DNA from 3 places in the Endozoicomonas lisbonensis genome. Region 3 is predicted to be linked to each of the others. Evidence: riboswitches for the same ligand, from Rfam matches in the RefSeq annotation. Region 3 holds a riboswitch; each other region holds the start of a gene.
What was found. A riboswitch is a leader RNA that binds a small molecule or an ion and turns the genes downstream of it on or off. The one in region 3 is predicted to bind thiamine pyrophosphate.
Positions count from the first base shown of each region.

Region 1 (2,263 bases), 1.6 Mb from region 3:
TGCAACCCGCTGTCGCTGACCACCGGAAAGGTTCTGTGGCAGCTCCTGCACCTTGTCACTGAGACCCACCCGGTTGAGTATGTCTTTTGCCTGTTCCAGATGTTCAGAAGCCACTTTCTGGCGACGAAACACCGGACTGCGAAGACGCTGTCCAAGGGTGATGTTGTCGAGCACTGAAAACCAGGGCAGCAGCAGATCCTGCTGCGCCATCCAGGCGATGCGCTGGTTCAGCTCAAAACCATCCTGACACAAGGCGGTACCCGAGACTGAAACGTCCTGACTACTTATATTCAGACCGGCAATAAACCGCAGCAGACTGGTTTTACCAACACCGCTGCCCCCGAGCAGGCAGGTCCACTGCCCGCCCTTAAGGGTTAAATTCAGTCCGGTAAAAACAGGTTTGCTGTCGTACGACAGTGAGGCACCCTTGATAATAACGTCAAACATCACCAGTTCCGGTAGAAGTGGTGTACCGGGCCATGACCCTGTCCAATGTTTAACTCGTCAGCCTTGGCAATGGCTGCCGCAATGTATTCTTTGCCCCCCTGAACCGCCTCACTCATGCTGTAGCCTTGTGCGAGCAGTGCTGTAATGGCGGAAGACAGGGTACAGCCTGTGCCATGGGTGTTACCGGTTTCCGTCCAGGGGGATTCCAGACGGTGCAGGGACTGACCATCGTGGTAAAAGTCTACGGCCTTGCCGCTTTCCACCTGGCTGCCTGTCAGATGACCGCCTTTCAGAAGTACCGCTTTAGCACCCAGCTCCAGCAGTGGTTCAATCATATCCAGCATTTGTTGGGTATTTTCCGGCTTGTCCTGCCCCAGCAGAACAGCGGCTTCGGGCAGGTTAGGTGTAATCAGGGAAGCTTTAGGGATCAGGACTTCTTTCAGGATTTTAATCGCTTCACTCTGCAGCAGAACGTCACCGCTGGTGGCGACCATGACCGGATCAACCACCAGGCGTTTTACCTGGTAATACTCAATGCGTTCAGCAACGGTTTCAATCACTTCCGGCTGGCTGAGCATACCGACTTTTACGGCTTTTACATCAAGGTCGGACAGGACAGAGTCAAGCTGTTGATGAATGAAGGCAGGGTCAACGTCGAAGATTCCCTGAACACCCCGGGTATTCTGGGCGGTCAGGGCGGTAATCACACTGCAACCGTAAGCGCCCAGAGCCGAGAAAGTTTTCAGGTCAGCCTGGATTCCGGCACCGCCACCGCTGTCTGATCCGGCAATGGTCAGGGCAATGGGAGTGGATAGGGTTTTATCAGTTATCATCGGTTCGGTTTACTCCTTCCGAACTGACGATGGAAACGTTGAGGCAAGCGATAAAAGCAGCTGTTTATAAGGCAACGATGAATCGCTTGTTCGTCGGTTTCCTACGCCAGCATTATCTGGTTCAGGTTCAATGGGTATTTCTCAGCGATCTTTACAGGCCACACCCCAACCAACGCGTCGAGTCTATTGGGTTTGGAGGTTTGTGTCTATATTCGCAACCCGGAGTGCCTCTGACCGAACTTCAGGATTGAAACCGTTGAGTTGGCTGGAACCAAAGGTGATTCAGACTGTCAAACCTGATGCTAATGTATTCGGCCTAAAAGCAAAAGGAGCATTTAAGATGCATACAGGACGTAGTCATGCTCTGTCACAGCCGCCATCTCCACCACGGCAACCCCCATCGGCAACGGTCGCTTCAGATTGTGAACAGCCTGCAGGCAGTGGCGGTTGCATTACCTTTCAAAACCAGGAAGGCAGATTATTACCAGCTGCCACCCGGCCTGATGCCGTTACTCCCGGCGGAGACCGTAAAGTAACTCCCTCAACCTCTGCGGTTATTTATGTAAACTCTGGTCAAGATACTTTCGGACACTCATCGCCTGGAGGGCAGGGAGAAAACGTTCATTCCTCAGCAGGAGCATATGCTTTCCAGGCTTTTTTACAACAGCATGGCAATGATGGGATGCCCTCAGAAGTTGAAGGCAGTTTCGCGTTAACTTCAGACGCTGATAGTACGCAGGTTCTTTCTGCTGAAGAGTTTAAAGAAATGCTCTTAAGTGGGAAGGTCTTTTCTTCGGGGGTCTGTTATATAGTAAAAGGTGACATTGACCTGTCTGGTGATACCCGATTAAAAACACTGCCCGATCACCTCATTGTTTTAGGTGAGCTGAATCTTGAAGATTGTTACGCACTCAGAAACTTCCCCAAAAATCTGTATGTTCAGAAAGACTGCATAATAATCAGCTGCTTTAACCTTAAGGCTC
Region 1 is NZ_JBEWTB010000002.1:2,071,473-2,073,735, reverse strand. It holds gene V5J35_RS10310 (ABC transporter ATP-binding protein) at 1-447, opposite strand, end outside; gene thiD (bifunctional hydroxymethylpyrimidine kinase/phosphomethylpyrimidine kinase) at 447-1,280, opposite strand; TPP riboswitch at 1,362-1,458, opposite strand; gene V5J35_RS10300 (NEL-type E3 ubiquitin ligase domain-containing protein) at 1,621-2,263, shown strand, end outside.
Region 1: it holds a riboswitch for thiamine pyrophosphate, as region 3 does, so the genes downstream of both, thiD (bifunctional hydroxymethylpyrimidine kinase/phosphomethylpyrimidine kinase) here and V5J35_RS17305 (ABC transporter substrate-binding protein) in region 3, are expected to answer to the same signal.

Region 2 (2,263 bases), 1.6 Mb from region 3:
CCTCACACAGCTCCCGGAAATTGGTATACAGGAAGTTTTCCGCATCATGCAATTCACACCACTGGGCCAGTATACCGCCACCACGAGAGACTATACCGGTTACCCGGTCCCTGGTTTTTGCCGCATGAGCCCTCAGAACCCCGGCATGAACCGTGATGTAATCAACCCCCTGTTCAGCGTGCTCGATAATCGTATCCCGCAAAACCTCCCAGCTCAGGTCTTTCACCTTCCCTTTAACCTTTTCCAACGCCTGATAGATAGGAACGGTACCAACAGGCACGGGAGAGTTTCGAACAACCCATTCCCGGGTTTCATGGATATGTTTGCCAGTGGATAAGTCCATGATCGTATCGCCACCCCAGCGAGTGGCCCACAACATCTTCTCCACCTCTTCCTCAACGCTGGATGTGACAGCGGAGTTACCAATATTCACATTGATCTTCACCAGAAAATTCCGGCCAATGATCATGGGTTCAGTTTCAGGATGATTGATATTGGCGGGTATAATGGCACGCCCCTCTGCAACTTCCCTGCGCACAAATTCTGGCGTAATCGGTGAATCAATACCGGCAGCGGTTCTGCCCAGATTCTCCCGAATGGCAATATATTCCATTTCGGGTGTAATGATTCCCCTTCTGGCGTAATGCAGCTGGGTTACACACTTTCCGGATTGCGCTTTTCTGGGTGTTTTTTTCTCAGCAAAACGAACAGAATCAAAACGCAGATCCTGATTTCTGGAATGAGCGTAGACAGAAGACTTTCCCTTCAGCTTCTCCGTGTCCTGCCTTTCAATAATCCATTTTTCTCTTAGCAGGGGGAGGCCACGCTTAAGATCGTGTAGCGGCTTATCATCAGTGTAAGAGCCTGAGGTATCGTAAATTCTCACCGGTTCATTTTTTTCATTGCCAAACCGGCCGGAAGTATCACTCAACAACACTTCACGCATACCCACCTGAATATCGTCACGACTACCAGAGATGTAGATTTTCCGGGACGATGGAAAAGGACGACAGGCATCCTCTAACAGAGAGGAATAAGAAAGTTTGTGTTTTTCGCAAGCCATGGTTAAACCTTTAGTTTTATATAAATGGCTTGCCGGAAATGCCCAAGCAAATATGATCTGAATTAGGTAGCTATACCCCGACTATAAGATTAACAGGGCAGCTCTTATTAAACGTCAATGTATTGCTCACTTGTTTCCTTCGCAGGTTCTAACCTGATCAGGTTCAACGGATTCTGTACAGTATTAGTACAGTCTCAGCCTTAGGCGCTCCGACAAGTGAGCCGAGTATAAAAGCGATCACACCGCTATTACAAATGTTATTTATATTTAGTATTCGCCCTTCAGTTCACGACACAACTGATCACGAAAATCCCGCAGAAACTGGCTGCTTCGCTCAGCCATCCGCTGTCCTGCTTCCGTTTGCATACTGTCTGCAATTTTCAGCAGCTTCAGCTCGAAATGATCAAGAGAATAGACGCGGTCATCCAGTTCGCGATGCATTGCCAACGGATCTTCAGGATCAAACAGCTTCTGTTTCAGCTTGCCTCCGGTATAGAAACAGCGGGCAAGGCCAATAGCACCCAAAGCTTCCATCCGGTCTGCATCCTGAACCACCTTTGCTTCAATGGTTTCTGCCGGTATGCCTGCCGAATAACTGTGTGTTTTCACCGCATGACACACCTCACCAATCAGGTCCTGCGGGAATGCCAGTGCTTTCAGACAGCGTTCAGTCTCTTCTGCTGCCAATGTTGAAGCCATTGAACGCTGAGGGTGATTCTTGGGAAGAACAATAATGTCATGGAAATAGCAGGCGGTCAGGATAACCAGCCGGTTAACACTCATATCGCCTTCATTCACTATTCGACAGGCGGTTCGCCAGACTCTCTGGAAGTGTGATATGTCATGAGAAGCATCATCCGATTCCCGCCCCTGCAAAAACTCAACAAACCTATCTTCCCACTGCTGTAACAGAGCCGGGTCGTTGTAAGACATAGCTTCTCACTCTTTGTTCAATTGACCATGCAACTGATAGCGGTAACAGGACCGGCTATCAATGGCGGGCTCACTATGCAGAAACAGTCGTGAATGCACAACCACCTGTTCAGGTTTTAGTTCAACCAGATGGTAAGCAGGAGGCTCAGGCGAAACATAAGAAGGCTTTTTACTTTCAGGTTTATTACCAAATTCAAAAGCAGTCTGATGAACAGGCGACAAAGGGCAGGAGTAACTGATGCCATGCCAGCTTCCTGTCACTGTGCG
Region 2 is NZ_JBEWTB010000002.1:2,028,326-2,030,588, forward strand. It holds gene thiC (phosphomethylpyrimidine synthase ThiC) at 1-1,063, opposite strand, end outside; TPP riboswitch at 1,181-1,285, opposite strand; gene V5J35_RS10145 (phosphohydrolase) at 1,331-1,996, opposite strand; gene V5J35_RS10150 (phosphodiesterase) at 2,003-2,263, opposite strand, start outside.
Region 2: it holds a riboswitch for thiamine pyrophosphate, as region 3 does, so the genes downstream of both, thiC (phosphomethylpyrimidine synthase ThiC) here and V5J35_RS17305 (ABC transporter substrate-binding protein) in region 3, are expected to answer to the same signal.

Region 3 (2,263 bases):
GACGTTTAAGTGCATGTGCGCCTGCATACCGGCTGAGATCGTCACCACCTTCAGAGACCAGAATGTTAACGGCTTTTGAGGTGTCGATCACCGAGCCGCCCCCGATGGCAATAATAGAGTCACAGCCTTTTTCCCGGTAAATAGCTGCCGCCTGTCGAACACAGTGTTCACTGCTATCCTGTGGCACGTCGTCAAAAATGGTTGAGACAGTGACACTGGACTCTGCAAAAGCATTCTGCACATGATCAATAAGTCCTGCCCCCAGCACCCCCTTGTCGGTTATAACCATGGGGTTTGACAGGTTAAGAAGGGACATTTCAAAGGGGATATGCTCTAACGCCTTATGACCTGCAATGATTTTTACCGGGGAAAAAAATTCATAATAAGAATGGTTCATACTGATCGTCCCAGAATAATGGTTGTGGTGGTCCGGGCGTATATTTGCGCTGCTTTTGTGATTTTCTCTTTTATGCCCAGCTCAGGCGGGTATCTTTTGACGGCTTTTCTGGCAATGAATTCTGGCAGTATTAATGCCTCAAGCCGGTTCAGAATACGTACAAACTTTGTCGCGTAATTAAGATCGCCCTCTGCCACCATCCGGTCACGGGCAAAAGCGAGCGCGGTTCCTTCCTGAAAGCTGAACACCAGAAAGGCGTGGCTTGTATGCTTGAACCGGATAACGAGATCAGCCTTTCTGCTCTGATTCCTGACCAGTTCAAACAGGCCGGTGTCGGTAACTTTCAGTTTAAAGTTTGCGCCCTGTGGACTGGTAATCATTTCAATGTGGTAATTGGCGGGAATCTTTTTTATCTCTTCCCGGGCTACCTTGTCTATTCTGCTTAGTGCTGATAAGGCATTGCCGACAATGATCGTCATTATTTTCACGTAAACAGCCTGCAGGCTGGCTGGGCGATAAGTCTTCATTATTTTTCTTTATTTTGTCGAAGTCTGGAAAATATAACGGCTATCAACATTACCCACAACGGCAAACCCGGGCTTTTCACCGTTCTATCTCAACTATACTGTCTTTCCAGTGGCGCAGGGTGCCTGTTTGATGTGTAAGTTATCAGGCTGAGATCATACCTGTTGAACCTGATCCGGTTAGTACCGGCGTAGGGATTGTCGTGATATTCCCAGTTTGTCTGTTCAGCGTCTTCCAGCGATTCCAGAACATTGCTTCTGGCTCAGACCTTGCGCAGGAAGGCGGTACAACAGGAAGACGGTGTTCTTTCAGGCTGAATGCGTTGCTGTTCCTTTATGTTTAAGTGTTTATGGGTTAACGCATGTCAGACATAGTTATTTCAAAGGTTGTTTCAAAGACCGACACATCCAGGCTCTCCCTGCTGCTGAACTGGTACGCCAATCCCTATCACACGCCTGTTTTTATGGCGCACTACCTGGGGTTTTACGAAGAAGAAGGACTTTCACCTGCCATCATGGAGACGACAGATCCTTCTGATGTAACGGATTTAATTGGCCAGAACAAGGTGGATATTGCCCTCAAGGCGATGATCCATACTTATGCTGCCAGGGCTAAAGGGTACAAAGTGGTTTCAACCGGCACACTGTTTCATGAACCACCAACGGGCATTATCTTTTTGAAATCCAGTGGCATCAGTGGCTTTGAGGATATCCGGGGAAAAAGGATTGGTTATATTGGCCGCTTTGGGAAAATTATCATTGATGACCTTGCCCGGCGAGCAGGCATAGAGCCGGGTGCCTATGAAACCGTTCGGGTCGGCATGAATATGACCGATGCTATTCTTCAGAACCAGGTGGATGCTGGTATGGGAATAGGCTGTTTCCAACAGGTAGAACTGGAACAGGCCAGTGGACAGGAAACCGGAATACTTCGGGTGGACGAACTGGCTGGTCTGGGCTGCTGCTGTTTCTGCAGCATTCTGTTTCTGGTGAATGAAGAATACCTTGAGCATCATCAGGACGAGGTACGCCGCTTTATGAAGGCAACCCAGCGCGGTGTTCAATGGACCCTTGAAAACCCGGAAAAAGCCTGGGACCTGCTGTGTCAGCACATTCCCCGCCTGAGAACCGATACGTTCCGGAAAATATACATCAGCTGTCTTCCTTATTTTTCAAGGGATCTGGTCAATGTTGACCGAGACTGGAATAAGGTCGGGCTTTATGCTCAGGAGCTGGGCATTACCGATGAGTCTATGGAAGCTGCCTGCTGTTACAGTAATGAGTATCTGCCGGAACGGCCTTATGCCGCTTTTCAGCCTGTGGATGGCAGTTATATTTCTGA
Region 3 is NZ_JBEWTB010000002.1:3,646,733-3,648,995, forward strand. It holds gene V5J35_RS17295 (iron-containing alcohol dehydrogenase) at 1-397, opposite strand, end outside; gene V5J35_RS17300 (SCP2 sterol-binding domain-containing protein) at 394-924, opposite strand; TPP riboswitch at 1,030-1,137, shown strand; gene V5J35_RS17305 (ABC transporter substrate-binding protein) at 1,284-2,263, shown strand, end outside.